DNA from 2 places in the Vibrio sp. TBV020 genome. Region 1 is predicted to be linked to the other one. Evidence: riboswitches for the same ligand, from Rfam matches in the RefSeq annotation. Region 1 holds a riboswitch; the other holds the start of a gene.

What was found. A riboswitch is a leader RNA that binds a small molecule or an ion and turns the genes downstream of it on or off. The one in region 1 is predicted to bind cyclic di-GMP.
Region 2: it holds a riboswitch for cyclic di-GMP, as region 1 does, so the genes downstream of both, AAFX28_RS13595 (TfoX/Sxy family DNA transformation protein) here and gbpA (N-acetylglucosamine-binding protein GbpA) in region 1, are expected to answer to the same signal.

Annotation. Positions count from the first base shown of each region.
Region 1 covers NZ_JBEEAQ010000001.1:1,474,707-1,491,028, reverse strand. The annotation lists gene AAFX28_RS06475 (P-loop NTPase fold protein) at 1-456, opposite strand, end outside; gene AAFX28_RS06470 (cytosolic protein) at 877-1,215, shown strand; gene AAFX28_RS06465 (hypothetical protein) at 1,337-1,579, opposite strand; gene AAFX28_RS06460 (DUF3820 family protein) at 1,621-1,836, opposite strand; gene AAFX28_RS06455 (DUF3313 domain-containing protein) at 1,846-2,517, opposite strand; gene AAFX28_RS06450 (helix-turn-helix domain-containing protein) at 2,619-2,972, opposite strand; cyclic di-GMP riboswitch class I at 3,306-3,394, shown strand; gene gbpA (N-acetylglucosamine-binding protein GbpA) at 3,465-4,928, shown strand; gene AAFX28_RS06440 (delta-class carbonic anhydrase) at 5,114-5,962, shown strand; gene AAFX28_RS06435 (serine hydrolase) at 6,080-7,246, opposite strand; gene AAFX28_RS06430 (NADH:ubiquinone oxidoreductase) at 7,437-7,796, opposite strand; gene AAFX28_RS06425 (threonine/serine exporter family protein) at 8,267-9,430, shown strand; gene AAFX28_RS06420 (alternative ribosome-rescue factor A) at 9,469-9,681, opposite strand; gene AAFX28_RS06415 (cold-shock protein) at 10,058-10,267, shown strand; gene AAFX28_RS06410 (YaeQ family protein) at 10,334-10,873, shown strand; gene AAFX28_RS06405 (hypothetical protein) at 10,866-11,405, shown strand; gene AAFX28_RS06400 (CHASE4 domain-containing protein) at 11,446-12,834, opposite strand; gene hmpA (NO-inducible flavohemoprotein) at 12,954-14,129, opposite strand; gene norR (nitric oxide reductase transcriptional regulator NorR) at 14,359-15,948, shown strand; gene AAFX28_RS06385 (glutaredoxin family protein) at 16,022-16,322, shown strand, end outside.
Region 2 covers NZ_JBEEAQ010000003.1:1,212,773-1,229,094, reverse strand. The annotation lists gene torR (two-component system response regulator TorR) at 1-357, opposite strand, end outside; gene torD (molecular chaperone TorD) at 594-1,241, shown strand; gene purR (HTH-type transcriptional repressor PurR) at 1,453-2,460, shown strand; cyclic di-GMP riboswitch class I at 2,605-2,692, shown strand; gene AAFX28_RS13595 (TfoX/Sxy family DNA transformation protein) at 2,825-3,418, shown strand; gene AAFX28_RS13590 (TVP38/TMEM64 family protein) at 3,555-4,247, shown strand; gene AAFX28_RS13585 (putative signal transducing protein) at 4,247-4,552, shown strand; gene AAFX28_RS13580 (alpha/beta fold hydrolase) at 4,561-5,364, opposite strand; gene glgA (glycogen synthase GlgA) at 5,517-6,977, opposite strand; gene glgC (glucose-1-phosphate adenylyltransferase) at 6,967-8,184, opposite strand; gene AAFX28_RS13565 (diguanylate cyclase domain-containing protein) at 8,552-10,249, opposite strand; gene topA (type I DNA topoisomerase) at 10,444-13,080, opposite strand; gene AAFX28_RS13555 (YciN family protein) at 13,490-13,738, shown strand; gene aroA (3-phosphoshikimate 1-carboxyvinyltransferase) at 13,815-15,095, opposite strand; gene AAFX28_RS13545 (glycine zipper 2TM domain-containing protein) at 15,253-15,708, opposite strand; gene aat (leucyl/phenylalanyl-tRNA--protein transferase) at 15,729-16,322, shown strand, end outside.

The DNA.
Region 1 (16,322 bases):
TAGTTCACCATCTTCACCACCGCTAAACAATCCCATCAACTTCTGAAAACCGCCCATGGTCGGGACGCCAGCTAAAGCGGCACCACCATCCATCAAAAGTCCTAAAGATCTAATGATGTCAACACGTCCTGCAAATTCTTTAGCCTTTTTGCTCAAGCTGGCGTTGCCTTTTGCTTGCTTTAACAAGGACGATGCAATTGTCTCTAATAGCGCTGCTTTAGCATCGTCATAACCTTGATACATCCAAGCATCGAAATGTACTTGAATATAATCTTGGCTCTCTTCAGAAATTGCTTTTTTGGTCAGCTCTAAGATTGTTGATTTTCCTGCGCCCCAGTCACCGAAAACGCCAACAGATATAGGCATCAACTCCTTTTCAGTGATTAGATCCTTAATCGATTCAGCTGTCTCACTAAAATTTAAAAAGTCTAGTGAGGATTCTTTATCAGACCACATTTTCACTCCATTACAGCATTAGTTTGATTTTGATTGTTCAAACTTTTTGTGAAAGCAATATGCCAGAGAGTTCTCTGTGGCCTTTGAGCTTTCGTTTTTGTCCTTATCTTTTATGGGGATTAAGCAGTGATAATTCAACTATTTGCATAAATTAATTTTATAGGCCATTAGTCCTAACGGAACAGATAGAATTTTTTAGGTTTTGTACGGGGGAAGTGATTACTTTTAGTAGGGCAAACGCCTACTGCCTCATTCTTGAAGAGTACTGGCTCTAAACGATTTTGGGGCATTTCCGTGTTTCAGGTTGACCTAGTAAACAATCTCAAATAGCAATGAGTTCCCACCTTTAGCTACTAAACCTCTACTACGTTCTCTGCTGATAGTGATAGAATCCCCGCGTCAGAATTATCGAGAAACTCTATGTTTATCCACCATGTTAACGGCATCGACTGGCTGGTGATTACAGCTTTTGAAGAGCTCAAACCTATATTTATCGAAGATGCCGGTAGAATCACTTCTTGCTTCTCTACTACCAGTGAATTGAGCCTGATTGATCAAGCTAAGCGCTGTTATGGATTTTTGCCTAAACTCAGCGGTGTAATCACCGATACTGGTACTTTTCAAAGCAAGGACAATGAAGAAGATTTGAACCCACAGCTTGCCTGCCTAGTTGAGGGGCGCGGTCGGGTGTTTATCTATCACGGTGGCTTTGTCGCTTTCGTAGATGAAGAACAAACCTTTATTACCCGAATGGATTAAAAAGCACTCGGTGAGTGATATCCTTAGCGAGAATTAAAAAAGTCAGCCTACTGGGCTGACTCTTTTATATAAGATCAGTTTTTTCTAGATTAGATATGATTCAGCAGGTTACATCCGTCTATTACTGAGATTGGTGACCAGTCTTTTTCGCAAACTTTTGCATCGCCTCGGCAAACGTTGTAGTTCGGCCTTTCGCCTGCACTTGTACTACCTTGTACCCTGCTTTTTCCAGTGCTTGGCGCTCTGCTAAAACGGCTTTGTCGTCTTGCTGGCTGCCGGTAGCTGGCTGATGAATGTAACATCCCTCTAGTTGACCATCTTCAACCAGTTGGTGGTGTTTCAGTGCATTGATATCAAAATTCATAGTACGTCTTTAATTAAATTTGGGGGAATTGCTTTGGTAGGTTACATGCGCTTTAAGGGCTTAACCACAGTATCAAGCCCTTCAATCTTTAACGCTAGACAAAGTTTCAATAAGTCACCCAGCTCTCCGCTCGGGAAGCCTTTCTTATCAAACCAAAGTAAATACTCTTCAGGTAAGTCGATTAATACTCTTCCAGCATACTTGCCAAAAGGCATTTGCATTCTGGCTAGCTTGATTAGATTCTCTTTTTCTAGCATAGGGTCATTCTATAGTCTTTCCGAACTATCAAGGGTAACACCTAATCTTTCTACCCAATAGTTAATTGCGTCTTTTGCATCATCTAAGGAGTCAATTAGCGTCGAAAAGTCTTTGTTACCTGCTTCACGATCAATGGCAGCAAATAGAGGCGTTCCATCTTGCGCATCACTTACGAGCAACTCGACACTCGCACTACCTACATTAGTATGCTCACCAGTCGCGACTTTAGAAATCGTTGACATGGCTAAACCAAAAGGTAAGACACTGCTGGTCACGGCTAAGATTGGGTTAGGTGTTTCTACATTACTAAGCGCAATGCTTAGGCGCAAGCTATTGCCAGTCGGCTCATCAACCACTGACTTGTACGGGGAGATTTTCTCTTTTAAACGGTCGACCATGTATTCAGTCAGTTCTTGAATATCGTCTTGGCTTAACGTCCCTTCTTCAGCCACAACAAAGACTTGGTCGATCACCACAGAATCATACTCATCTAACTTTGATTGGAGTCTTTCTGCATCTCTTAGCCCTACCCGAGCCCATACTAAGTCGACGCCACCTTTAGGACCTGGTTGAAAGTCTTCATAGGTTGTAAATTTAGTCGCCCGTTGAATGGGACCGCCAGCACAACCGGCAATAATGATGGCAACTAGGAGGATTAGTAGAGACTTTAGAGATGTCATGTATAGCACTCAAGTTTGTAATTTCAACAACAAAAGAATGCTATACCATATGTGGATTTTATGTCGATTTGAATGCGATAAAAATAGGAGCCAAGTCTAAATTAACTAGGTTGGATTCGGTGAGCATACTCGACAATCACTTGGTTCCCTTCTATATAAGCATTTTGGATTTCACCATCAACACTCATGCGACTCTGCAAATACACTATTTTCGGACCGCTAGTTTGACTCTCTTTAAGGGACGGAATTATGTTGTGAGGCTCTAGTTGGAGTAATCGACAAAATTTGGCGACAAATTGCATAGTAAGAGGGGTTTCTCCACGTAGGACCTGAGAAAACGTTAGCTGATTAATTCCCAATTTTTTAGCGAATTCCATTTGAGTCAGGCGCATTTTTGACTTTTGTGACATCCATGTTTGATAGAGCGCCTCTCTATCCTTATCAGTAAATTCCATAACCACTCCTTATATAATTCTATGGACAGAATTGTCGAGGTTTTAGCACATACCGTTGTCATGCCAGAGTCAGTGAAAGTCAGCACTTTGTAGAAGTAACAATGCATTAGGTTGCAAAGCAATAAAAATCCTTACCAGCCCCAAAGTATTCACAATGTAAATTAATCATGCCAATAAGTTCAATATATTCAATAATTTAACAAGAATAAAAGTTGCATTTACGCAAGGTAAATTTTCGCAATTAATTTTAAATCGAGAGTAGCCTTCCACAATCATCTCATTCACTTAGCTTTTATAAAAAGCCTTGGCTACATTTCGCTTGCCTATACATAACGGCACTTTTGGCAAACTATTTGAAAAAATAGGACGCAAAGCTTCCGGTCTGTCGGTACATTTGTACCTATGATAGCGGGGTTGCCACTTAATCTGAGATTGAGTGTTTACGTATGCCTGAGTGTCATCTTTTTGTCATCGAAATCTTAAGGACAAATGATGAACAAACTCCCAAACAAGTCACTTATCGCGCTAGCTCTTCTTAGCATCAGCGGAACAAGTTTCGGCCATGGTTACATTTCTGCTTACGAGAATGGCGTAGCACAAGGTCGAGCAGCCTTATGTAACACAGCAGCAAGTGGTACCAACGAGAAAAATGCCAACTGTGGCGGTATTCAATATGAACCACAAAGTGTAGAGGGCCCGGATGGCTTTCCAGTAACAGGCCCCCGCGATGGTAAAATTGCCAGCGCAGAAACATCACTTGCGGCAGCGTTAGACGAGCAAACTGCTGATCGTTGGGTAAAACGCCCTATCCAAGCGGGTAACCAATACTTCGAGTGGACCTTCACTGCAAACCACGTCACCAAAGATTGGAAGTACTATATTACTAAGCCAGATTGGAACCCGAACCAACCGCTGGCTCGTGACTCTTTTGACTTAGAGCCCTTCTGTGTCGTTGACGGTGGTATGGTTCAACCACCTAAGCGCGTAAGTCATTTATGTAACGTTCCTGAGCGAGAAGGTTACCAGGTTATTCTAGCGGTTTGGGATGTGGGTGATACCGCCGCGTCTTTTTACAACGTTATTGACGTGAAATTCGATGGCGATGGCCCAGACCTTCCTGATTGGAATCAAGGCGGACAGATCTACCCAACGCAAAACTTACATGCCGGTGACACTGTTTATACACGCGTATTTGACCAAAATGGTGAGAATATCGCCTACCGTACTGAGTTGACTATTGATTCAGACGAACATGGTGTAGCGACGAACTGGTCACATGCTTTAGCGTCTAAGATCAACCAAGAACAAACTTTGCTCCAAGCGGGTAAAATTGGCGATGATGGTAGTTTTACTCCGGTCTACGGTACGAACCCAGTTTACCTCAAACAAAATTCTGGGCTAAAGAGTGTCGAGATTGGTTATAAGATTGAAACACCTGAACCAGACTACAGCGTTGATGTATCTGGCCTAGAACAAGAGTACGTGATTGGTGAAAATGCTACAGAACTAGACCTAACGCTCACAGCTACTGGCGATGTTAATACTGAAATGACAGTATACAACCACCACCGTGAGCCTCTGGCAGCATACTCAGCTGAAATGACTGATGGTCAGGTAGAAGGCGTTTCATTAACGTTATCTAAATCTGAGCCAGGTCATCATATGCTTGTTGTCGTGGTCAAAGATCAAAAAGGCAACGTGATTGATCAAAACACGCTCGACTTCCACCTAATCGAAGAGCAAACTCCTCCGCCTTCTGATGACTATGATTTTGTTTTCCCGCAATCTGTAGACAGTTATACGGCAGGCACGAAAGTCTTAGCGACAGATGGTGCAGTCTATGAATGTAAGCCTTTCCCATATTCTGGTTACTGTATCCAATGGTCTCCATCTGCGACACAATATGAACCAGGAACTGGCTCTCACTGGACTGACGCTTGGAACAAAGTGAACTAACCTTTTAAAAATAAAGAAATTAAAACGGATGTTTCTATACATCCGTTTTTTTCTTTTTATCCTACAAATAGTTGGAACTGACAACTCACTCTTACAAATCGTAACCACGGCAGTATGCGTTCAAAAGCTCAGTGCGTTTATATTCGACCAATCATTTACCCACCAACAATAGGATTGATCAACTCATGAATAAACGTCTACTCGTATCTTCCTGCCTCATCTTAAGCCCGCTTGTCGTGCAAGCAGCAGGCACAGAATCCGTTGCAGATAGTGTTATCGCGAACCAACGAGCAGCTCTTGCTCAAAATACTCAAGGACAAGGGTTTGGCCCTCAGTCACCTCGTGATATCGATAACCTTGCTGGTAACAATTCCCGTTACTTTGGTATGGCACCTGATTACTCACAAATGAACCTGTGCAATATTCACTTCCATAAAAATGCCGAACATAAAGGCGGGGAATTTAATAAATACGCAGGTAATGGTGACGGAAAAGGTTTCAACACAGGATATGTCTATAACGGTCAACTAAGTGACGCTGAGCTTAAGCCGTATAAAGGCGATGTGGGAGCTAAAGGTCACGGAGAACTTAAGCCTGGAGATACCATTGAGCTTCACTATGTACACTCAACGGCACAAGTTAAACCGGGCCCAACATTGGGCTCATGTCTAAGTGACTCGATTTCAAATCCGCAATTGCGAGTCGAAACTCAGGTATTTGTTTTAGTAAACGATGAAAGCGCGCTTGATTTAGTAGACCTAACCAAAGTCGAGTTCAAGAATGGCGTTTATCAATCAGCAAATATCCCAACGAATACCGGTAAACCTATCCAGTATGCAGGTTCAACTACAGGCCCGAGCTACAACGAACAAGGCTCACCATTGCAAGTCACCTGGAGCGTTCGACCGAAAGTAGCAAAAGTAGATATTGCTTCGGTGGGAAGATGGTTAGCGAATAATGAGTTCGATGAAGATCATGCTCACGGCGTGCGTAACCTAGTCGTCAACCCTGATTTATTATCGTCGGGTCACTAAATCTCTAGGCTACTAAAACTTTATTCGCTTAAAATAACGCCCTTTATCACGTAGATCGCGATAAAGGGCGTATAGATTTTCGAGTAGTGAAACGACTCAGTACATTGGTGAGTTAGATTAGAACCAACTTGATATTAAGCGCTTAAACCAATCCATTAGCTTTTTGAAGATCCCACCTTCTTCGACATCCTGTTGTGCAACTATTGTGGCGCTAGCGACTTCTTTGCCTTCAACACTATAGATAACGCTTCCTAATGGGTCACCTTTACGAATTGGCGCGACAAGTTCTCCGGTAAATTCAACTTCTGCGGTTAGCTTATTTGCATCACCCTTAGGTAGAGTAATCAAAACGCTTTCATCAACTCCAGCAGGAACATGGTCTAACTCCCCCATCCACACTCTGGCTTGGGCTAATGTGTCACTTTGTTTGGTTGGCGAAACAGTATCAAAGAATCGAAAACCATAACTCAGTAGCTGCTTACTTTCTGATTCACGGCTTTTCGCACTGCTAGAGCCCATTACTACGGAAATCAGCCTCATATCACCGTTCGTTGCTGACGTCGCTAAACTGTAACCTGCACCACTCGTATAACCCGTTTTCATGCCATCAACGTTTAAGCTGCGATCTCGTAGCAACCCATTTCGGTTGTACTGAGTAATACCGTTATAGGTATATGAAGTTTCACTATACAAAGGATAAATATCTGGCAAGTCTCGAATGATTGCCTGACTAAGTAGAGCAATATCGTGCGGGGTTGAATACAAGCCGTCACTGTCCAAGCCATGAGGATTCGTATACGAGCTGTTAGATAGACCTAGCTTTTGCGCCCAGCTATTCATTAAACCAACAAACGCATCTTCACTACCAGCAACGTGCTCAGCAATAGCTACACTGGCATCATTACCAGACTGAACAATCAGCCCTCGATAAAGATCCATAAGTTGAACATCCGTCCCCACTTCAATGAACATTTTCGAGGAATCCGGGAAGTTTTTTGCCCAAGCATTACGGCTAATGCGCACTTGATCATCTAAAGAAATGTTACCGCTATTTACTTCTTGTCCAGCGACATAAGCCGTCATTAGCTTTGTTAAACTGGCAGGATTCAATTTCTTATCGGAATTTTTTTCTACCAACACTTCGCCAGTGTTGTAGTCGATCAGAATATAGCCCTTGGCACCCAATGACGGAGGATCTGGGATGATTGTTGGCGCTGCTAATGCACCGAAGGAGAGAGAAATAGTCGAAAGAAGCGCTGTTGCGGATAAAAAACGCGTTGTCATGATATGCGACGTCTCACTGTAAGTCATTTATGGTCCACTTCAGTATAGACAAGCCGAGATGAGTTTCAGCTACTCTGAAACCAATCGTTACCATTCAATAAGAAATTTCCAAATTATTCCGTATTTATCTCAAATTTAAGCACAAAAAAACCAGCGACTTAACCGCTGGTTTTCAGAAACTTAACTTTTATTAAGCTGCTTTCAAAAGCGCTTCTTTCTTAGCCATCAATTTTTCTCGGTAAGCAAACCATACGTAAGTCGCCACAATAGAGAAGAACAAGTAAGAAAGTGAGAATACAAATGGTGAGCTGATTAAGTCTTGTGACAAGCCCCAAGAGACACCAGCTACTGTCACTGCAATCTTAGAGAACAAGCCACATAGCAATAGTACAAGTGCTAACTGAGGGAAACGGCTACTTCTAAAGGCGAACCAGTAACAAGTACCAACCGCTAGAGTTGAAATGTATAAACCAAGCAAGAATGAATGTAGGTGCTCTGCGGATGCAACACCTGCGGAAATTGACACCATAAAGATTAGAAATAGCTTCATACATCACCTCGTACTTCAAAAGTTAGGAAAAGCTTCCTTTCATTTTTGCAAACTCATTTTGCGGTTATTTTCGCCATTTCTGAGCTAAATACAAGTGCTATTTTTGCTTATTTTATAACCTATTTAACCCCTTGCTGGATATGTGAAATTTTTGTTAATTGTCTAATTTAGTTAGTATATTATTGTCAGGGGTTTAACTTAGTAAGACTAATATTTGATGTTTCTGACGTTACAATTAAGTAACATTGGTTACATTTTAAAATAGTTTGAAATTTGTGATTATCATCGCCTAATGTGTCGAGTTTTATATGAAGTCGCCATCCATAAACTTAGTTTTCATAAATGTACCGTAACGTAAAAAATCACACGACAAATTAGTGTGAGCTCGACCACTGTTCACCCTATTATCTCTCGAATCACGACCTGTGGTTTGATACCTTTGCCGCACAAATTTTTACGTACTACATACCATGCCCTCAGAGTACCGAATTCGTAAGATCGTTGAGATAGGTGACACCTTACACAGGTGTGGCTGCGCTCCTTACAAGTTAGAAAAATACACTCAGTTTTACGCTCGTAAACATGGCGTCGATGTCATGATTCAAGCAACGCCAACAACGGTCAATTATCAGTTTCCAGATGACAATAACGCTGTAGTGATGAAGCGTCATCAACCTGCGTCGATTAACCTTAGTTTGCTTGCTAACACCATTATTCGCATCAATCAGCCAAGCCATGAGCCCGTGCCAGAGCCCGCCGGTTATCCTAAATGGGCTATCGCGTTAGCCAATATGGGCATACCTCCCGCTTACCTAATGCTGGTCGGTTCAACGTTAGACGCTATCTATATCTCTATTTTTCTCGGTTTTATGGTTTGGGGAACGCAGCAAGTATGTCGAGCACGTCGTTCTATCGCAGCCGAATTCATTGCCGCATTACTGACCGGTATTTTTGTCGCTTTCTTTGCGAGTACAAGTGCTGAGATCCCGGTATGGGCGTTATGTATTGCCGCCATTGTTCTGTTTGTTCCCGGATTATCGATCGCAAACTCTTTGGAATGTTTAGCGTTTAACGATCTTGTCTCTGGTACCAGCCTTCTCGGGCAAAGCGCCCTATCCCTTATCAAGCTTTTTGTCGGCATTGTGATGGGGCTAAACATTGGTGAATCTATATGGGGCCAAGCCGAACCATTTAGCTACACCAATGAAGTGCCTACTTGGCTGCACATTTTTGGATTGTTTCTGATTTCTACTTCGTTAGGGGTGATCTTTAATGCTCGACCAAAAGATATTCTGTTGGGCTTACCTGTTGCTATGCTCGGCATGTGGGGGCCTTTCTATCTTGGGTTTGAAAGCGGTTGGGTTGTCGGAACTTGGGTAACAACGGTTTTAATTACTTTGTATGGTACATGGGTCGCCAAGAAGATGGATCTGACAGGTTCAATCTATATTGTACAAGGGATCATTATTCTCGTTCCTGGTAGCCGCGTACTTGTCAGTGCCAGTCAATCGGTATTTGAGCAATCCATTCTGCCGATTCCTAGTATTGGCTTATCAGCACTCTTTATGTTCTCAGCGATTGTAGCTGGCCAGATTACTGCTTACTCAATCTACTCACCAAAGATCGAGCGTTAAGCCAGCCTAAAAGAAAGAGCCCTATTCAAATATCGCTCTTAAGCGGCTTTTGAATAGGGCTCTTTGCCTCTATGTTTCATATTGCGTTTAAAGCTTCCTTTACCCTTCTTCGCTTTCTCCACTTTGGTTTTAAACAGTTTGCTCGTCACCATTGCTTTTAACGCGTTGTCTTTGATTTGACCTCGACCTATCTCGACTTCAACTTCTCTGTTTTCGCAGCTGGGCTCACCACCGCGTTTTTTCGTTGCCATACGGCCTCCTAATTGTCTTGTTGTCATTGGCTTTTCGCTATAGATAGCTTCAAAAATCATCGTTCGATCGCACTATCACAAACCAATTGTTCAAATGTTACACTATTTATAGATAAATCATCAAAATTTTCGAAACTATACCTAGCGCAAATTTCTAATGAAAACCCATGTTTTAAGAGGCAAAAGCCCCCTATTCTTATTGACTTAGTTGCACGTGGCTTTAGACTGAATATCAGCTTGAAAACGGTACTTGTTTACTTTCGCCGTTCCGTTAGATTTTATTGATATCTGTCGTGACGTCGTGCGCAATAGCAATCTCCTTTTCCACGCTATCGATGCCGTATGGCTTTTACATGATTTATCAAGGATATACATTATGTCTAACACTGTAACTGGTACAGTTAAATGGTTTAACGAAACTAAAGGTTTTGGCTTCATTCAACAAGAAAACGGTCCAGACGTTTTCGCTCACTTCTCTGCAATCACTGGTGACGGCTTCCGTACTCTAGTTGAAGGCCAGAAGGTTGAGTTCGTTGTGACTACTGGTCAAAAAGGTCCTCAAGCTGAGAACATTAAAGTACTTTAATTCTTAAGTACTAAAGTTTTACAATAGCCAGCATTACGCTGGCTATTTTTTTATTAAAGAAGTTTTATGGCTCTCAAACCAACAATTTATAAGTTCCGCATTTCACTCTCTGACACCAATCGAGACCTTTACGATTCAACACAATTAACGGTCGCTCAACATCCGTCTGAAACCGTCCCTCGAATGATGGCACGAGTATTAGCTTTCTGCGTTAAATGGCAACCAGAGTTAGCACTAACGAAAGGCCTATCAACCACTGAAGAGCCTGATCTATGGGTAAAATCACTTGATGACCAAATCCAACTTTGGATTGATATTGGTGAACCATCACTCGATCGCATTAAGAAAGCATGTCGAATTGCGCCAAACGTCGATGTGTTCTCATTTAATAGTAAATCTGATGTTTGGTGGCAGCAGACTAAGAATAAAGTTCACCAATACAAAGCGAATATCTATCGCTTCGACCCATCAAGTATTGAAGCATTTGCGGAAACAATTGAACGCAGTATGGACCTATCGGTCATGATTACCGGTGAAAGTCTGTTTGTTGATTCAGATAAAGGCTCATTTGAAATCACTTTAGAGCAGCTACAAACCAATGACTGATTTGAGAAAACAGCTCAATGATATTCAAGCGGATTCAATTCCAGCTATTGAGCCGTTTAAAAAGTCATTCTCGATGTTTGTCGACCAACATGGTTCTCTATTTGAAAGAGCCTGCAAAAGAAAACCTGACGTAGAACCTACTCAGCATCTATTAGGTTTATTGACCAAAGCTCACATTGAAGAAGCGAGCGCGGTCGAATCCTTCTCAGAAGCTTCAGCAGCAATGCATGAGTTGATAAGTGATAAGCTTGGTAATCAGAATGCGGGAAAATTTGAGGAGCAAGGTAGTAATCAATTGATCTTGGTTACTCACTTATGGCTGTACGTTCAAGGGTATTTTCGAATGGACTTTAGCCTAGCCAACGATCATGCGATGAACTCTGCTGAACTTATTGCAGCATCAACATTAAAGCCTGCTCAAGAGCTACGCACCCAGTTTTTGGAAAGCTTCTATCTGGGGATGGAACGTTCTCCTATTACCGTGAAACGCCCATCTAGAATATTGCTTTGGTTGAAGCAGTTATTTGGCTAATTTCACACGAATAAGCTTCTAAGAGCAAAGACTTACCAGACTACTGTGCGTAGTCTGGTTTTGATCTCAAGACAATTAAAGCTCCTGCGGGCTCGTCATCCGCTTTGATCATCGGGCTCACTTGTACTTCCATCCATTCCCAGCCGGTCATCTCACCAAACTTACGAATCTTAGAGATACCACTGTATTCACTGGCATTATGAATAGCTCGATAAAGCCAGTTGGCCGGGCTCGGTGTATCTTCAGACATATTAGCAATGAGAAACTCAAAGCTCTGACCATAGAGCTGAGTAGCCCCAATGTTGAGCCACTCTGTCGCCGCTGGGTTGCAGTAATCAATATTACCTTGATGATCAACCGTGAAAATAACGTCACTAATCGAGTACAAAAGCAACTGACTAAATTGATGCTGTTGATATAGGTTGTTGTATATACTACTGAACTTTTCACTCAGTTCACCAACTTCACCATTACCTGCATGCTTGAAGGGTTTGAGCTCTTCTGCAAGCTGCGAGCCATCAACTTGATTCAGCCAACGAATCAGTTCTTGTATCGGGCTAGTAATGTATCGGCGCAGCAGCAAGATCATCAATACTGGCATGATAAATAACGCAGCAACCGAAGGCATTAAATGAATAGCAAGATGTTTCCAGCCTTGTTTGTGATTCGCCGTAGATGCGCTGATGATAATTGGTAAACGAGGATGCCCTTTTTGACCTATTTGGTACTCACCTTTAATTACACTATCAGACGTTGTCTGTGTAATCGTATCTATCTCCCATAGATCTTTGGCAGAAAAGACAAAAAACTGTGTCTTATCCGAGATCGATAAAGCACTCACTTTGTGGCCAATCAACTCAGAGATATTCGTTTCTACACGTTTACTCACGTGTTTAAAAAAGATTAAGCGGCCATTAGGGGATGACGTGCCTAACGTGTTTTGGATTGGGGAGCTAGCGAACAAATAGGTGTTTTCGTTATGAAACAACACCCCTTTAAACAAGACATCATCTAATTCAATGTTAACTTGCTGGAGATGGGATTCTAGGGGGATAGTTTCATAACCTGTGATCTTTCCGTTTCTCAGGATCACTTCATTTTTTCCATTTAACAGCGCGACTGCCGTTAAATGTTGCTCTTCTATCGCTCTGATTGAAAAGTTTTCATCAACGAAATCTTGATTACGCGACGAAACAAAATCATACGTCGCATCCCATTTTGCGTAATCACGAACAGAAATACCTAGTTCATCCAGCTGATTACTGAGCAGTCTAAGCCCTAGAATAGCAACATCTTGGTTGGCTTCTTGAGCCTGTAGCTGCGCTTCGTGACGTTCCTTAAACAGGGACACCGCGGATATCACACCAAGAATAATCGTCGTTACAGCAAAGAAAATTACAACAAGTCGTTTTTCTGTAGAACCTAGCAAGCCGAGTATACCTTTCAGGTTAAGGAATACTCATTATATAGGACGAAGTACTATTAGTATGTTCTCTGAAGAACAATCCGATCAAAAAGGCCCTTTCATTTCAAAGGGCCTTAGTAAACTTATAGGTAAGTATGAGGACCAAATACCTCATAGTGGATACGCTCTCTTTCAACCCCTAAAGACTCAAGCTGCTTAACCACTGCTTCCATAAACCCTACCGGACCGCATAAATAGAAATCGCCATTGGCAAGAGGTAGCTCTTTGGCAACTAAGGTTACGTCCAACTGGCCTGAGAAATCTGCAGTGTTATCTGATAGATACCAAGAGAATGTTGGCCAATTTTTCGCTAGTGCAATTTCAGCTGACTCTTGCTTAAACGTATGTTGCGAAGCACTGTTGCAAGCATAAAGTACAGTCACATCACTTTTATCTTGCGCTGCCAATGTTTGCATCATCGCTTGCATTGGCGTTGCGCCAACACCTGCAGAAATAAGTACCACAGGCTGATGCTTCTCTTGGTAGAAGAAGTCACCGGCTGGCGGGTATAGGCTTACCATATCACCTTCGTGAACTTCATCGTGTAAGTGGTTTGAAACTAAACCTTTATGTTCACCAGTTTCGCGTTTAACCGAAATTCGATAATTCGCACCATTCGATTTTTGAGAAAGCGAGTACTGACGGATCTCGTTATTCTCACCAGAAGAAGGTTTTAATTCAATACCGATATATTGACCCGGTTGGTAATCCAATACCGCTTGACCATCTTCAGGAGTAAGCACAAAGCTAGTCACGAACTCAGACTCAACCTTCTTGCTTGAAACTACAAATGAGCGTGCGTTTGCCCATCCACCCACAGCTTGTCGGCGTTGTAAGTAAAGCTCGCCTTCACGATCGATAAAGATCTGAGCAAGGAACAAATAAGCAGCGGTCCATGCTTCTTCAACTTCTTGAGTAAATGCGTCGCTTGCTAACTCTCGTAAGGTCTCAATCAAATGATGACCTACAATTTGGTAATGCTCTGCTTGAATGTTAAAGCTAGTGTGTTTCTGAGCAATTCGTTCAACCGCTGACGTCAATGCCGCCAAGTTTTCAATATTTTTCGCATACGCAGCAATCGCTTCAAACAGAGCAACACCTTGGCGACCTGTTTTTTGATGCGTCATATTAAAGATGTCTTTAAGCTCAGGGTTATGAGAAAACATTCTTTGATAAAAATGTTGAGTTAAAGCTGGCCCTGCAGATTCTAATAATGGAATGGTGCTTTTAACGACTTCAATATGTTGATTGTTAAGCATTGAGACTTTCTCCTCAGTATTTTTTAATTATTCAATCCTACTACTGCAGGAACGGTGCCAACTTTAAAAACCTCGTAACCACTTGGTTTTTCGATAGTTACTTCTCATAAAACAGTCAATACGACTCACTAAAAACAAGTCACTTTGACACGTAAAATTTGAAATATCTCACCCAGTGTGTTTAATTCTAGTACAGAGTAATATTTCTCTATATGAATCAGAGACAACCATGCAAGATATTTCTATTTCCACCTTGATTGATATGACGATTGGTTTAGCTCGAGGCGACAATGACCAAGACCGTTTCAATAATCTACTCGACGCAATTCGCAAAGCAATTCAATGTGATTGCGTTGCCCTATTATCGCTTCAGGGTGACACACTCGTCCCACTCGCTCTTCAAGGGTTAACCCGAGATACGTTGGGTCGTAGATTCAAGATCTCCGAACACCCTAGGTTTGAACGCATTTGTGAATCCAAAAGTGCGGTTAGATTTGATTCCGACTCTGAATTACCAGACCCTTTTGATAACCTTCTGCTTGACTACGAGGGCGATCTGCCGATGCACTCTTGCATGGGTTTGCCGCTCTTCTATGCTGATAAGTTATTGGGTGTACTCACACTAGACAGTCTAACTCCTGGTGTATTTGAACAAATTCCGACTCGCAGCCTCGATGCTCTTTCCGCCATTGCAGCTTCTACACTAAAAGTTGCCCTCGCCGTTAGTCAGTTAGAGCAACAAGCCAAGCAAACTCAGCAAAAGCTCGAAGAGCTTAACGAAGAAGCTTGGGATAGAGATGGCAGTGAAATCATCGGTGATAGCACTGCAATGCAAGCGCTAAAAGCCGATATCGAAGTCGTTGCCCCTTCAAACTTCAATATACTCATTCATGGTGAGACCGGTGTAGGTAAAGAGCTCGTGGCGCGAAGCCTTCATCACCTATCCCCAAGAAAGAAGCAACCACTGGTCTATGTAAACTGTGCAGCCATCCCTGAAAACCTTGTTGAAAGCGAACTGTTCGGTCACGTTAAAGGAGCGTTTACTGGTGCGGACAAATCGCGCATGGGTAAGTTTGCCCTTGCCGACGGCGGTACGCTTTTCTTAGATGAAATCGGTGAATTACCACTTGCTGCACAAAGTAAGATTTTACGTGCTCTACAAAACAATGAAATTCAGCCCGTCGGACAAGACAAAGTAGAAACTATCGACGTGCGAGTGCTCGCAGCAACCAACCGAGATCTAAAAGAAGAAGTCTCTGAAGGTCGTTTCCGTTCAGACCTGTATCATCGCTTAAGTGTTTATCCAATTACGGTTCCTGCGCTGCGAGAAAGAAACGGAGACATCGTTTTATTAGCCGGTTATTTCCTCGAACAGGCTCGAAGAAAGTTAGGGATAGTACAAATCAAGCTTGGTAAAGAGGCGCGAATCGAGCTCTCTCGTTACAACTGGCCAGGCAACGTCCGTGAACTCGAACATGTGATAAATCGCGCCGCTCTAAAAGCACGAGCAAGAGGCCGTGGTGGTAAGCTCATTACGATTTCAGTTGAAGATATTGGTGAACTCGACTCTACGGCGGATTTGCCATTGCCGACAGAGAGCCTTTCGCCTAATACGTTGGCTGAAATTAACCCTTCTTTAGGGCTGCGCGAGTCCACAGAAGAGTACCAACGACAAATGATTATATCTGCGTTAAACGGTGCTGATTTCAATTGGGCTAAGGCTGCTCGTCAATTAAAGACTGATCGAGCTAATCTAACTCGACTCGCAAAACGCTTAGGTATTGAAGTAACTAAGAAGCATCAAATTAAGCTCGGTTGAGTTTAAGATTGATCACATCTCGGTTACAATGCGTAACGTAAAAGTCACCTTTAAATATAATAATAGGATTGTTATGAAGTTTATCCGCTGGTTCTTAGGGCGAGTTATCCTACTACTCAACTTTGTTTTTTCACCTCGTGGGGTAAAACGCACTGCTGAAGCTCAACAAACTGTCGACACAAAGGCTCAATCGCTTGCATTGTATCAATTCGAAGCTTGCCCTTTTTGCGTCAAAGTGCGCCGAGCAATGAAGCGCCAATCAGTTAAGTTCGATCTACGCGACGCGAAAAATGATCCAACTCACCGCTCAGAATTAGAAGCTGGTGGTGGCAAAGTAAAAGTACCTTGTCTAAGAATTGAAAAAGAAGGCAACG
Region 2 (16,322 bases), on a different contig from region 1:
TCGCCAAAGCAAGTTTTTTACTCGAACTAATAGCTCGCGCAGTTCAAAAGGTTTCGTGACATAATCGTCTGCACCCATTTCTAGGCCAACAATTTTATCAATGCTATCCGTGCGTCCTGTTACCAGGATAATTCCAATGTCTGACTGACTGCGAAGTTCGCGAGTTAGCATTAAACCATCTTCACCAGGCAGGTTAATGTCCAACATCACCAAATCAATCGCATTACTTTGTAGCATGTCACGCATTTGCTCGCCGCTTTCAGCTTCGCTTACGTCGTACCCTTCATTCTGAAAGTAACCAACTAGCTTGCTGCGAGTAACTGCGTCATCTTCTACAACTAGTACGTGATAACTCATCTACACCACTTAATTTACATTGGGATTTGCTCTTTCTATTATTCTATTCATAAATAGTAACATTTCTAGTATTTATCACTTTAAAAACTAGAAAGATGATTTTTTATTGATTCAAGACAAAACTTTTCTAGGCATTAATATCTTCCAACATTCCTATTTATCTTGTCATACAAGCCGTTACCGCTATTCATTTTTATTCGTTACAATATCGGTAATTATTTGGGGAGTAATACCTAATGAAAGAAATCAAAACATTTAACGAACAACGTGCAGAAATCTATTGGTGGCTATCTAGCCTTTTCGCAACTGAGCTAACTGAAGAAAATATCGCACAATACCAATCACCAGAGATTCGTACTTTCTTAACTGGATTGGGTGAGAACGAACAACTAAAGCCTGCTATCACCCGTATTACGGATGCGCTGAACCGACTAATGGATCGTGAAGATGCTCAATTAGAGCTAGCTGCAGACTTTTGTGACCTTTTCTTAAAATCCGATAAGGACTCAGCACTTCCATACGCGTCTATGTACATTGGTAAATCGGGTCTACTGAATGACACTCCAGCCAAAGAGATGGAAGCATTAATGGCCGAGCATGGCGTCGAGGTAGACAAAAAACTCAACGAACCAGCCGATCACATTGCAATTGAACTCGATTTCTTGGGTAACTTAATCGTGGGTTCAAATAAATCGGAAGATGAAAGCCAACTAGAAGAGGCATTCAAGGCTCAAGAAGCATTTATTCAGCAGCATCTGTTGAGCTGGGTGCCACAGTTCTCAAACAAGTGCCAGAAATTCGATGAGTTTGGTTTCTACTCAGCTATTAGCACATTGACAGTCGCTTTCTTAGAGTTGGATTGCCGCTATCTGCTAGGCGAATAAAGACAAACATTGTGACCTCTCGCAGGTTGCACTAGCGTTTTTTGTTTGCTCTTAAGTGTTTTGCGGTCTAATATTGTGACCGCAAACGATAAAAACAAACGAATCAAATACAAACCGCTAAATAGAGCGGTTTTTGTGTTTCTGATACTTTCTGCCTAAATATTCTAAACTGAATATTAACTCAAGGCAGTCATCGACAGGACAGAACCTTATGGCCACTATAAAAGACGTTGCTCGCCTTGCTGGTGTATCGACGACAACTGTGTCACATGTAATTAATAAAACTCGCTTTGTTGCTGAAGCTACGCAAGAAAAAGTAATGGAAGCAGTGACTGAACTGAACTACGCACCTAGTGCCGTTGCACGTAGCCTGAAGTGCAATACGACACGTACGATTGGTATGCTAGTGACTCAGTCAACGAACCTTTTCTTCTCTGAAGTCATAGATGGTGTAGAGAGCTACTGTTACCGCCAAGGCTATACGCTGATCTTGTGTAACACGGGTGGTATCTATGAGAAGCAGCGCGACTACATTCGCATGCTGGCTGAAAAGCGCGTTGATGGCATTCTTGTTATGTGTTCTGACTTAACAGAAGAGTTAAGTGAGATGCTCGACCGTCACAAAGACATCCCTAAAGTAGTTATGGACTGGGGCCCAGAGAGCTCACAAGCAGACAAGATCATCGATAACTCAGAAGAAGGCGGCTACTTAGCGACGAAATACTTGATCGAACGCGGTCATACAGACGTCGCCTGCCTAAGTGGTCACTTTGAAAAAGCTGCATGTCAGGAACGTATTCGTGGCTTCAAGCGTGCGATGAATGAAGCGAACCTACCAGTTAACGAAGATTGGATTCTAGAAGGTAACTTCGAGTGTGATACCGCTGTACTTGCAGCAGATCAAATCGTTGCTATGGACAAAAAGCCAACTGCAATTTTCTGCTTCAACGACACGATGGCCCTTGGCTTAATGAGCCGCTTGCAGCAGAAAGGTATTCGCATTCCAGAAGATATGTCTGTAATTGGCTACGACAACATCGAACTGGCAGAGTACTTCTCACCACCGCTGACGACAGTTCACCAACCAAAACGTCGTGTAGGTAAAAACGCTTTCGAAATTCTACTAGAGCGCATTAAAGACAAAGAGCATGAAAAGCGTATCTTTGAAATGCACCCTGAAATCGTTGAAAGAAATACCGTACAAAACATTAAGAAATAACTTATTTGACATACACTTAGCCAACAAATCTTATTGGCTAAGTGTATAAGTTAGGCTCTATTTATTGAACCAAGATCACACTTATCCTATTCAGGCGTGATGTTCTGCCCAAAATCCATTTATCCTTATTATTGTTCGATTATGCCACGAACAGGGCAAACCATTTCGAAAGAATGGGACGCAAAGCCTCCGGCCTTAAACAATTGATTTGTCTGGTAGCGGGGTTGCCGATGGTAAATATGCACACGTTATATTGAGTATTCTTGTACTCGTATGACACCTGATTGACAAAAAGCCTGCATAATTTTGCTACTCTCTCGGACCTGAATTGGTGGCGTATACATATACACCGAGAATACACAGCATGGATAAACCAATACTAAAAGACTCAATGCGACTGTTTGAGCCCCTAGGCTTAATAAAGTCTCGCTCAATGTTTGGTGGCTTCGGTATTTTTGCCGACGACACTATGTTTGCATTAGTCGTCAATGATAAGTTGCACGTTCGGGCAGACGATGCACTTGCAACGCAATTTAAATCTCTCAGTTTAGAACCTTACGTTTATAAAAAACGTGGCTTTCCCGTCGTCACAAAATACTTCGCTTTAGGCGATGATTGCTTCGACGATACTTCAAAGACTCTTGAGATTGCCCAGGCTGCACTTTCGGCAGCAAACAGTGAAAAGAAAAAACAAGCGAAAGCTAAACCAAACCGCCTAAAAGATCTGCCTAATTTGAGACTCGCAACTGAACGAATGCTCAAGAAAGCAGGGATTGATAGCGTTGAGAACCTAGAAGCAACTGGAGCAGTGGACGCCTTCAAAGCGATTCAATCTTCACACTCTTCAGACGTCAATGTCGAGTTGCTCTGGGCATTGGAAGGCGCAATCAATGGTACTCATTGGTCTGTAATTCCTCATAGCCGTCGCGAAGAGCTCTTAAGCCAATTAAGTCGCTAACGCAATTTCATTTCCTATTTTAAAAAGTCAGCCATTGTGCTGACTTTTTTGTCTTTATTGAAATTTACTGCTTGCTTTCCCTGTCTAGTCTATTAACACTTTGTTTAATCGGCCATGATTCTTGATGGAGCAGCTCATGAATAAAAAAATCATACTAGGCATTATCTTTGTTTTACTTATTGTTTTCCTTGGAATGAACTTTGGCCAGTACCTAACGTTAGAAAATGCTAAAGCACAACAAGCAGAACTTGCACAGTACATCAGAAACAACTTTATTGTCGCAGCACTTACCTATTTCTTAGCCTATGTGGCAATCACTGCATTCTCTATACCCGGTGCCGCTGTTGTCACTTTATTAGGTGGAGCTCTTTTCGGTTTTTCAACCGGGTTACTTATCGTTTCATTTGCCAGTGCAATTGGTGCTACGTTAGCCTTTTTAAGCAGTCGATTTTTACTACGTGATTGGGTACAAGGTAAGTTTGGAGAGAAGTTATCTGCTATCAATAAAGGTGTTGAAAAGGATGGCGCTTTCTACCTGTTTTCACTACGCCTAATCCCAGTGTTCCCATTTTTCTTAATCAACTTGTTAATGGGACTTACCCCAATTTCAACCGCTAGATACTACCTTGTGAGTCAACTTGGTATGTTGCCAGGCACTGCGGTTTACATTAATGCAGGTACTCAGCTTGCTCAGATCGACAGTCTATCAGGGATAGTTTCCCCTACTGTTTTAGCCTCATTTGCCCTACTTGGACTGTTCCCTGTTATCGCGAAATGGGTAATGGCAAAATTTAGAACTGAGCCATCAGCATCAAACGGAAGTGTTTAATGAAAATATTTTCAGCAGCCACACCAACCGAAGCTCATATTGTTTGTGAGCTTCTAAAAACGGAACAAGTGCAGTGTGAAGTTCGAGGAGAAGGAATTTTTGGACTTCAAGGGGAAGTCCCATTTGGAGAAAATAGTGAGCCATACATCTGGCTACTTAACGATAAAGACCACTTAAAGGCCTCACAACTTATCCAAGAGTACCAAACGACTCAGGAAGGTCAGGGTTGGGAATGTATAGAGTGTGGTGAGCAGAATGAAGGGCAATTTGGCGCATGTTGGCAATGTGGGAACAGCGCCCCTTAAGCCGTTCGCTATCTTGTTTCAATTTGCTCTTTTATAAACGCAATAGAGTGTTGGTTGAACTCTTCTGGGCGCTCCACGTTGCACACATGACCACAGTTTTCTATCTCAAGTAGCTGGCTGTCACTATGCGCCGCGACCATTTCCTTCACAGGCTGGATAAACATGTAGTCTCTATCCCCCATTAGATAGAGTGTCGGAATTGGCAATTCTCTATCTTTGAAGTAGCGCATTAGCGGGTTTACTTCCGCTGTCAAAATGAACCAACGTTTGAATTCTTTCTGACACAGCTTCTTTGCTTCGCGAATGAATAAGTGGCGGGATTCTTTTTGAGCACGTTGCGGCATCACGATGTAGGCAAATAGGCTGTATAACCACATGTAAGGGACGATATGCTTACAAAGGTTGCCCAGTCTCACCAACACTTGAGAGCGCGTGTTTAAACGTGTTACAGCGCCACCCAACACCATAGACTTAACGCGATCAGCTGAAAGCTCTGCAATATTACGAACAATAATCGTACCGAGTGACATACCGACAAAATGCGCTGACCGGATTTTTAGATGATCCAGCACTTTGAGAATATCAACAGTCACTGCTTTGAACGTATAACGATTCGCCATTATCTCTTTGAGTAACTGGTTCGACTTTCCATGACCTCGGAGATCGATTAACAACAGATTAAAGTGCTGTTTGTAGGCTTTAATCTGTTTAAACCAGATAGAAGAACTGCCCCCGGCACCATGCACAAACACCACCCACTCATCACTGGTAGGGTGCGCAAAGGTTTTATGGAACAGTAAAGACTCACTCATATTAAATGGATAATTCTCTGAGAATCGAATTGGTTAGGAGAGTATCATAATCATAGAAGGATTGAAGTCTGAAGGTGTCATTTCTTATTTAGCATTATGCAAAAAACTGTAACTCCGCACAAAAAAGGCGCTGTTAAGCGCCTTTGATATATTTACGTGTTGAGTGCTGAGTGATAAAGCTCTAGATATTCATCCGCTGCTTTATTCCAACAGAAGTTCTGCCCCATTGCATAAAGCTGTACGCGTTTTACTTCGTTAGGTTGCTGTGCATATAGAAGCAGTGAACGCTGTAAAACGTTCAGTAACGCATGAGGCTCTGGTGCATCAAAAACAAAACCTGTCGCATTGTCAGGATCTACATCGTAGTCATTGACGCTGTCACGTAAACCACCGACAGCACGGACAATAGGCAACGAACCATAGGCCATGCTGTAGATCTGATTTAGACCACACGGTTCAAATTCTGATGGCATAATGAAGAAATCAGAACCTGCTTCTACAAGGTGAGCTAACTCATTGCTGTACGCTTCAACAAACGCGAACTTATCACTATGTTTTGCTTCAATTTCTTTTAGTTGTGAAGCTAGAACTGGATCGCCCGTACCAACAATAACGACCTGAACATCGTGTTTAAGGAAATCAGAAAGAATCGGCAATAAGTAGTGGATACCTTTTTGGTTGGTCAAACGACATACCATGCCATAGACCGCAACATCCTCATTACCTAAGCCAACTCGCTGCTGTAGCTCTTTCTTACATGCCTTCTTACCGCGAACCATGCTTTGACGATTTGCTTTGTAATTGACTGGTAAGAACGAATCCGTTTGTGGATTCCAGGACGAGTAATCACACCCATTTAAAATACCGACCAAGTCTGCTGAGCGACGTTGGAACTCTGCGGCCATACCATGGCTACCGAGTTCTGTTTTTAGCTCTTGCGCATAAGTTGGACTCACCGCATTGATCTTATCTGCATTGAGCACACCTGCACGCAACATGGAGACATGGGTATCACTGACCGCAGCATCAGGGGCGTAGCGGGTATGCATTTCAGGAAGCACCTGCAACTCATCGTAGCTAAATACGCCTTTAAATACCGCATTATGGATAGAGATAATGCTCTTCGTAGCATTAAAGAACTCATCGGTGCCATAACGGTGTTTGAGCAAATACGGTACAAAGCCAGTGTGCCAGTCATTGGCATGAACGATATCAGGCTTAAACCCAAGCTTAGGCAACATGTCGAGACAAGCGGCACTGAAAAAAGCAAAGCGTTCGCCGTTATCAGCGTAAGCTTGGTTGTTTTCAGCGTACATTTCTGGTCGATCGTAATATTTAGCACAATCGATCGCGTAAACCTGAACACCTGCAATTTCAAGTTGCTTAACCGCATACTCGGTATGAGGCCAATGTTCGAGCTTGGTTTCAAGAAGAGTTGTCGCTTGATCTAAGCCCGCGATTTTCTGATACGCAGGTAATGTAATACGAACATCTTGCTGAAGAGTATGAAGAGCTTCAGGCAGTGCCTTGGCAACATCAGCCAAGCCACCACTTTTGATTAAGCCTTCAACTTCCGATGCTACAAAGAGAATGGATAAATTCTTAGTAGCCAATTCGAGCTCCTTTAGGGATTACTACGATACCATCGTCAGAAACATGGTAGTGTTTTTTGTCTTCCGCTAAATTCACACCAATCTGTGTACCTGGTGCAATATCCGCATTCTTATCAACGATAACACGACGCAGCACACAGCCCTCTCCGACTTTAACGTCACCAAGAAGGATACTTTCGCTGATATCACACGCTGATGCGATATTACTGCGGAAACCTAGTACTGATTTTTCAATACGCGAGCCACGTACATAGCTACCATTACAAACTAAACTATCGATAATCTGCACTCGGCCATTGTCGGAATCAGTAAATGTTGCTGGTGGCAATGGTGGGTAGAAAGTGTGTAAAGGCCATTTACGGTTGTAGAGTGAGAATGGCGCATCTTTCTCAAGTAAATCCATATGTGCTTGCCAGTATGCGTCAATCGTACCTACATCACGCCAGTACACTTCTTCTTTTTCGCCAGTAATGCGGTTAGTACTGAAGTCATAAACAAACACGTCACCGCGTGGGAACATTTTAGGGATAATGTCCTTACCAAAGTCGTGAGAAGACTCTGGATTATCTGCATCTTCAATCAGTTCGGCAAAAAGGTTCTGTGCTTCAAAAACGTAGTTACCCATAGAAACAAGTGCATGTTCTGGGTCACCAGGGATAGATTTAGGATTTGCAGGTTTTTCTTCAAAACCAACCATTCGACCTTGTTCGTCAACCTCGATAACACCAAATTGAGACGCTTCAGAGAGTGGCATACGCAATGCTGAAACGGTTAGCGATGCCTCTTTCTCTTTGTGGAAATCCAGCATCTGTTTGATATCCATTTTATAGATATGGTCAGAGCCGAAAATACAAACCTGATCAGGTTCAGAGAGTTCCATAAAACGCAGGTTTTGGTAGATGGCATCCGCTGTACCTTCGTACCAACGTTTACCAGTGCGCATTTGAGCAGGGATTGGGTCAATGAAACGGTCTGTAATGCCGTTGATGTTCCATCCTTTCTTAAGGTGATGGAATAGTGATTGCGATTTGAACTGAGTGAGTACGTAAATTCGCATCAAATCTGCGTTTACGAAGTTGTTCAATGCAAAATCGATCAGACGGTAGCTACCGCCAAAAGGTACCGAGGGTTTACTGCGAGATTCCGTTAGTGGACGTAGGCGTGAACCTTCTCCACCAGCAAGGATCATTCCCAAAACACCAGCCATGTATTTCTCTCCATTTTATTATTTATTGTATGTGACGGACCAGAGTTAGGGGGATCCGTCAAAATTCCTAATATTAACGCCGCTCCTTGCAGGCGTAATACGCAGCTTTAGCTACATCACAAACTAAGAGAATGAGATAAGCCTTCTCATCTCTCTTGTGCAAAAGGTTTATTATAACTTATCGTATTTCAGGAAGATTACAATTTAAAATATGCTGTACTCAGAAGCTCACACTTATTACTTTTTATCGTCCTGAGACAGCTCACACTATCCTCGCACAAAGAAACAAAGCCTTAACATCTCCCCTACATTAACGTGACTTTGCTCGCAATGAAGCATCATTAATTCTTATAAATAATGAGGAAAACTACGCGGATTTCTTTTCTATTGTCAGTGAGTGAATATAAATCGCATTTTCATAATGTGACTTGGCGATATACAAAGAGCTGTCTGCTAACGCCAATGCTTGTTGCAATGACATATCAGGGTTTATCAGTGTCCCTCCGATTGCTAAATCTATCGAAATTTGAGATTCATCAGCATTAGACGAATCCAATTGCTCATCAATAAATGTTTTAATCCTTTGAGCCACATGCTGTAAGGTTTCGCGCTTACCACTTCGCACCAGTAACAAAAACTCACCATCGGCCCAGCGCGAGGCAACATCGTATTCTCGTATAGCTTGATGTAAACCTTCTGCAACCAATTTGAGTGCCGAGTTATACTGTTCGGGTTGTTTTGCGTTTTTTATTGTGTCACCAATACCGGCATCAATCCAAATCAGTCCAAACTGATACTGCTCGCGGCTGGCACGAGATAACTCTAGTTTAAGCTCTCGTTCAAGGCCGCGTTTATTGTGAAGTTGAGTCACCACATCAAATACGGTCAACTTGTCCAATGCTTCTGTTCGTGACGCAACCATACTATCAACGCCATTACGATTGTGATTTAGCTCTTCTTCAAGTTTGTCGAGATATTCGTCGAAAGGATTCAAGCTGAGATCTTGAGGGGGCGATTGTGCTCTAGCAAGAAAAGCCAAACGCTGCTCACGGTACTCCATAGGCACAATCCAGTACTTCACTAGATAGACGTATGTGAGCAACGAAAATAACGCCGTTATGACTGCGAGAGGAAAGTAGAGGTAATTTGACACCCAGTTAGGAATCATTTCATCAATACTAACAAACGTTAGCTCATACCAACCAAGCTCCTCTATGTATTGAATGGCAACAACTGCTCGTCCTACCCCTTGCTGAACCATAAGAACTTCCGCTTCTTCGCCCATCTTTTGCCTTTTCATCAGCGCTTCTATGGCTTGATAATCTAGTTCATCGCTGAAGATTTCATTTAAGCGCGGCTTGAGGTTGCTAGAATCACGAAGTGGGTAAGCTACCTCACCACCGTCAAAAGAGAGTTGAATACGGCGACTAGCATCAACAAAAATAGTCCTGAGAGCATCAGAGTGATGATTAGTCAGCTGTCGAAATAGTAGCGATACTTCAATGCCTGTCCCAACAATCCCTAAAAACTGACCATCTTTCATCACACTTTGGTTTATCCAAACTCGGGTTAAGCTCAAGTGGGCATCTCGGGCGATATTAACGGAGAGGTTGGTTTGGCTATCTTTCTGCTCAAAATACCATTTGTCATAGATAGATATTGGGTCTAAGTAATGGCGAAAAAAAGTGTCTCTGCGGATGCTTTGCACGTCATTGAAGTGGTAAGCGAGATTTTGATCAAGAGCGATAAAGAAGTTTTTGGATTTAAACTGCCACCGATAGTGCTCTAGCGTATCCTCCGCCACAGAACGATAAACATCATCATCGCTATGAAATCCCCAGGAGGTAATATTAGGATGCGTGGAGAGCTGCTTAACCAGTTCGACTTCTTTAATAATGGGCGTTAGAAGGGTTTCCGCATCATAACGAGCAGAAACTTGCGCGTATTTCCATAATAAGTCTGCGACAACTTCATCAATCACATGCTTAGAAACAGTGTATGCAGCAAAAACAAATGTAACACTGCTGATTGCAATTAACATCAACAGCTTCAGTCTCTGTGTCATGGCGCCCTTCCGTAGTTCACCTAGATCAATAGAGTCTGACAATTATATTGTCAAAACTGATATTAATTATCTTTATACTAAACCCAAGCGAAAGTGCGATAACTGAGAGTAGATCTCATTTGTATGAAAACGGATGATCATTCGGTGCATAAAAAAGCAGCCGATTGGCTGCTTTTCATTTCTAGGATAGATGGCTATTTTTTCGCTTTCGCTGGTTTTTTACGTTTATCCGTAATTTCCCATTTGCCATCAACATACAGTGCTGTGTAACCAGATGGTTTTCCATCTACTTCAGAGCGAACGTAGTTCTCTTTCGACTTACGACTAAAGCGCACGACCATTGGAAGTCCATCAGGATCCTTTTCTGGCGCTTCCGCTAAGTAATGGAACTTAGGTGAGATACGATCTTTAAATCGAACTAGCTCTTCCACTAACGGCGCTCGTGTTTCGCGTGATTTAGGGAACGTACTTGCGGCTAAGAATAAACCTGACGCACCATCACGAAGAACAAAATAAGCGTCTGAGTTTTCACATGGTAGCTCAGGTAAGTGCACAGGATCTTCTTTCGGTGGCGCTACTTCGCCATTTTTAAGGATCTTACGAGTGTTCTTACATTCTTGGCTCGTACAATCCATATATTTACCGAAGCGGCCGTTCTTAAGCTCCATATCGCTGCCACACTTGTCACACTCGACAACTGGGCCATCGTAGCCTTTAACCTTGAATTCACCATGTTCAACAACGTAACCGTCACAGTTCGGGTTATTACCACAAACATGCATCTTACGTTTTTCGTCGATTAGGTACGCGTCCATCGCTGTTTCACAGATAGGACAACGCTTCTTCGCTCGTAGTGCTGCTGTTTCAACATCTTCTTCAAGAACGTTGATAATGCCGTCTTCGTCACCAAGGTTGATCGTTGTCTTACAACGCTCTTTTGGTGGAAGTGCATAACCAGAACAACCTAAGAACACACCAGTAGAAGCAGTACGAATACCCATTGGACGTGAACAAGTTGGACACTCGATATCGGTGTAAACGATATGATTCGGTTTCATACCGCCTTCGCCTTCATCAAGCTCAGCTTTGGCTAAGTCACCTGTGAAGTCGTTAAAGAAATCATCAAGTACATTCTTCCAATTCGCTTCACCTTCTGCGATTTGGTCAAGCTTTTCTTCCATACGAGACGTGAACTCATAGTTCATCAGTTCATCGAAACTACCATCAAGACGGTCTGTTACGATTTCACCCATTTTCTCTGCATAGAAACGACGCTGCTCAACTTTCACATAACCACGATCTTGAATCGTTGAAATGATTGAAGCATATGTCGATGGGCGGCCGATACCACGTTTTTCAAGTTCTTTAACCAATGCTGCTTCAGTAAAACGTGCCGGTGGCTTAGTGAAGTGTTGTTTAGGGTCAAGCTTGATAAGCTCGATAGTATCACCCACCTGAACCGCAGGAAGAATCTGATCTTCGTTCTTACCTAGAGGGCGCTGAACACGAGTCCAACCGTCAAACTTAAGGATACGACCTTTCGCTTTCAGAGTGTACTCAGCCGCTTTCACGCTTACTGTCGTTGAGTCATATTTCGCTGGCGTCATCTGACACGCGACGAATTGATTCCAAATCAATGAGTACAATTTGTGGGCGTCCGCTTCCATACCTTTTAGGTCATCCGCTTTCACTACCACATCTGAAGGACGAATCGCTTCGTGCGCTTCTTGAGCGCCTTCTTTGCTGCCATATACTGTTGGCTTAGCTGGAAGGTAGGCGTCACCATACTGTTCGCCGATAAAGCCACGAACCGTCTCTACCGCTTCAGAACTCAAGTTCGTTGAATCGGTACGCATATAAGTGATGTAACCAGCTTCATACAAGCGCTGCGCTAGCATCATTGTTTTCTTAACGCCGTAGCCTAAACGAGTGCTTGCCGCTTGTTGAAGCGTAGACGTAATAAACGGAGCAGAAGGTTTGCTCGACGTTGGACGGTCTTCTCGCTTACACACTTCGTAACGTGCGTTTTCAAGTACAGCCATTGCCGATTTTGTCTCAGCTTCATTGACTGGTTTAAACGCGACGCCTTCTTTTTGTGCAACTTGCAGGCGGAAATCTGTTTTATCTTGCGTTTTAGTGTCCGCGTGAATATCCCAGAACTCTTCTGGAATAAACGCTTTAATTTCACGTTCACGCTCAACCAATAGCTTCACCGCTACTGACTGTACACGACCCGCAGAAAGGCCTCGAGCCACCTTCTTCCATAGAAGAGGTGAAACCATAAAGCCAACAACACGGTCCATGAAACGACGCGCTTGCTGGGCATTCACACCCGGCATGCTTAACTCGCCCGGTTTCTCGAACGCTTGTTGAATAGCATTTTTTGTAATTTCGTTGAATACAACGCGTTTGTATCGCTCTTCATCGCCACCGATGATCTCACGAAGGTGCCAAGCGATAGCCTCTCCCTCGCGATCCAAATCGGTTGCTAGGTAAACGCTGTCTGCGTCTTTAGCAAGTTTTTGCAGTTCTGCGACAACTTTCTCTTTACCCGGCAATACTTGATAGTTCGCTTCCCAACCATGGTAAGGGTCAATACCCATTTTCTTGATTAGCGACTTACGATCTTTTTCTTTTTTGATTCGTGCTTTTTCTTCAGCGCTCAAGCCCTTGGTCGAAACCGCAGCTGCCTTCTGACCAGTACTTTGGCCAGCAGTCGGTAGATCACGAACGTGACCCACACTGGACTTAACAATGAAGTCCTTACCTAAATACTTATTGATGGTCTTCGCTTTGGCCGGCGACTCCACAATAACCAATGACTTACCCATAATTGACTCAAGTGTCCTTTATCGAGTGCGAATTATCGCACAACATACTTAATACTTTGCTTCTTTTTTTACTATTGAGCGAGATTACAAGAAGATCAATATCTTTTTTAAATTTCTATCGTGACTGCTCGACAAATCAACGATGTCTGCGAATAGTTATCGCCTGAAAACACCAATGGCTCAATTGAGCATAATCGAGAGGTCGGGAAAGCGTCACATACTAAACGTCAAAAGATTATGGATGCCAACTGGAAACGACTTTTTTTGCCACCAGTCACAAAACAATTTTTCGATTCGTTGTTTCGCAGTCTCCCTAGGCTTGATCTACCGCATTTGAATTTTTTATTGATTTCCCTACAATTTTGCCATCACTTCTTATAATAGAAGCAAGACAATAAAGGTATTTCCCATGAGCGATAAAAAAGCCATTTCACAAACAGAATTGCTAATGATAGCTAACCATGTCATCCAAGATCACGAAGACTACCTTGAGGGTATGCGTGCAGACAGCGTCGAGGAAAAAGATGGGGTATTAGTATTCAAAGGAAACTACTTTTTAGATGATAACGGCCTGCCAACGCCAAAAACGACAGCAGTGTTTAACATGTTTAAGTATTTAGCCCATCACTTGTCGAAAGAATTTACGCTAAATACTTAATCGCGATAAACGAAGAAGGGTTGGCACAATGTGCCAACCCTTTTTTATTTTCAACTACTTAAACAGTCCGAACCTGTTAAGAGCTTAAACCTTCTAACTTATCAAAGTAATCTGGGAAGGTCTTCGACGTACATTTCGGATCATTGATCGTCACCGGTGTATCACTCAGTGCAACCAAAGAGAAACACATTGCCATACGGTGATCATCGTACGTGTCGATCGCAGCATGGGTAAGTTTAGCTGGCGGTGTAACCACAATGTAGTCTTCACCTTCCTCCACTTCTGCACCCACTTTGCGTAGCTCTGTTGCCATTGCGGCTAAGCGATCTGTCTCTTTTACACGCCAGTTATAAACGTTACGAATTGCCGTTGTACCTTCAGCAAAAAGTGCCGTGGTTGCAATCGTCATTGCAGCGTCTGGGATGTGGTTGAAATCAAGATCGACAGCTTTCAGCTCTCCGACACGCGAAATAACGTAGTCTTCACCCCACTCAATTTCTGCGCCCATTTTTTCTAGTGCATCAGCAAATTGAATGTCACCTTGGATACTGTTTTTACCAATGCCCGTTACCTTGATCTCGCCGCCTTTGATTGCTGCAGCCGCCAAGAAGTATGAAGCTGATGATGCGTCACCCTCAACTAGGAAATCCCCTGGAGCGACATACGACTGGCCTTTGCGAATAACAAATTCTTGGTAGTCGTTGTTTTCTACTTCTACGCCAAACTGAGCCATGATATGCAGTGTGATATCAATGTATGGCTTCGAAACTAAGTCACCGACAATCTTAATTGTCACATCATCTTGAGCCAGTGGAGCCGACATCAAAAACGCGGTTAAGAATTGACTAGAAATCGAACCATCAATCTCTACTGCGCCACCTTTTAGGCCTGTTCCGTAAATCTTTAAAGGTGGGTAGTTGTCATTTTCTAAGTACTCGACCTCAGCACCCGCCTGACGAAGCGCATCCACTAAGTGACCAATTGGTCGCTCTTTCATACGTGGTTCACCAGTCAGTACATATTCGCCTTTACCAAGACACAATGCAGCGGCAAGCGGGCGCATTGCGGTACCAGCATTACCTAAAAACAGTTCTAGTGCTTCAGGTGCATCAAAAGGCTTACCTAAGCCTTCAACTTCGCAGACAGTTTTATCTTCAGATAGGGAATAGTTAACACCAAGTTTAGTAAGCGCGTTTAACATATGACGGATGTCATCGCTGTCTAGCAGGTTAGTTAAACGCGTTTTGCCACTTGCTAGAGCTGCAAGTAGTAGTGCTCGGTTTGAAACACTTTTTGAACCCGGTAAGTTGACCTCACCATTGACTTTATTGATAGGTTGTAACGTAAGGCTTTCCATTAAAATCGTTAATCCTTGCTCACCTCGCCTTCCTAAACGAGATGATGAAAATTCTTCGTACTTGCAGCCTATCTAAAAAGCTTCGTTAAAACCAGAGCAAAAGCACGATAAAAACTGAATAATTATGTGGTCAGCTCAGCCTTATGCTCAACCGACATTAATACTCTTTATCAACTCGCACTCCATCATCAAAATAGAGAATACGAACCTTATCACCTTTCTCAAACAGCATGTTCGTATCGACATCTTGGATGACATCAATCAGATTACCTTTGTCGGTTTTAATCAGAATCTCAACCAACCTATATTCAACACGATACTCTTGATTGGCATGATTTCTTGCCACTCCCGCCCCAGCAACTGCGCCCACAGCCGTCGCTACTTCTTTACCCGTACCTCCGCCAAACTGATTGCCTATCACTCCACCGACTACTGCACCTAGTAAGGTTTCCCAACCAGAACCTTGCGATTTCACGATATCTTGCTGCGTAATGTAACGGACGGTATCAACTTGCCCAAATACCACTTCATTAACCGGTCTTGCAGTATTTCTTTGGTATGCCGCATTGGCAATAAGCGGAAAAACCAATATGATCCACAACAATTTCTTCATTTCTGCTCTCCTACTCTTTCATGGCATTGTATCTCACTGAACTTGACCCAGACGAAATTTGGTTTCCTTCACCATTCAACGCCCTCGTCGACCCAAATGGTTTATTGGCCATGGGTGGTGATTTATGTCCTGAGCGCCTGCTGTTTGCTTACCAAAACGGTATTTTCCCTTGGTATGGTCCAGGTGAACCGATTTTGTGGTGGAGTCCGTCACCAAGAGCAACCTTTACTCCTAAGACATTTAATCCGTCAAAAAGTCTCAAGAAGTTTCAAAGAAAGCATCAATATCAAGTCAGCATTAATCAAGCAACTGAAGCTGTGATTGACTATTGCGCGTCTACACGGACAGCAGATGAAACTTGGCTGAACGAAGATATGCGTCATTCGTACAAGACTTTAGCTCAGCAAGGCCACTGCCATTCTGTAGAAGTTTGGCGAGATAAGACCTTAATTGGTGGATTGTATGGCATTTCTATCGGCCAACTATTTTGTGGTGAGTCGATGTTTAGCCTTGAAACCAACGCATCTAAAATTGCGTTATGGTATTTTTGCGAACATTTTCAACAGCATGGTGGGCAACTCATTGATTGCCAAGTAATGAATCCTCACCTAGCC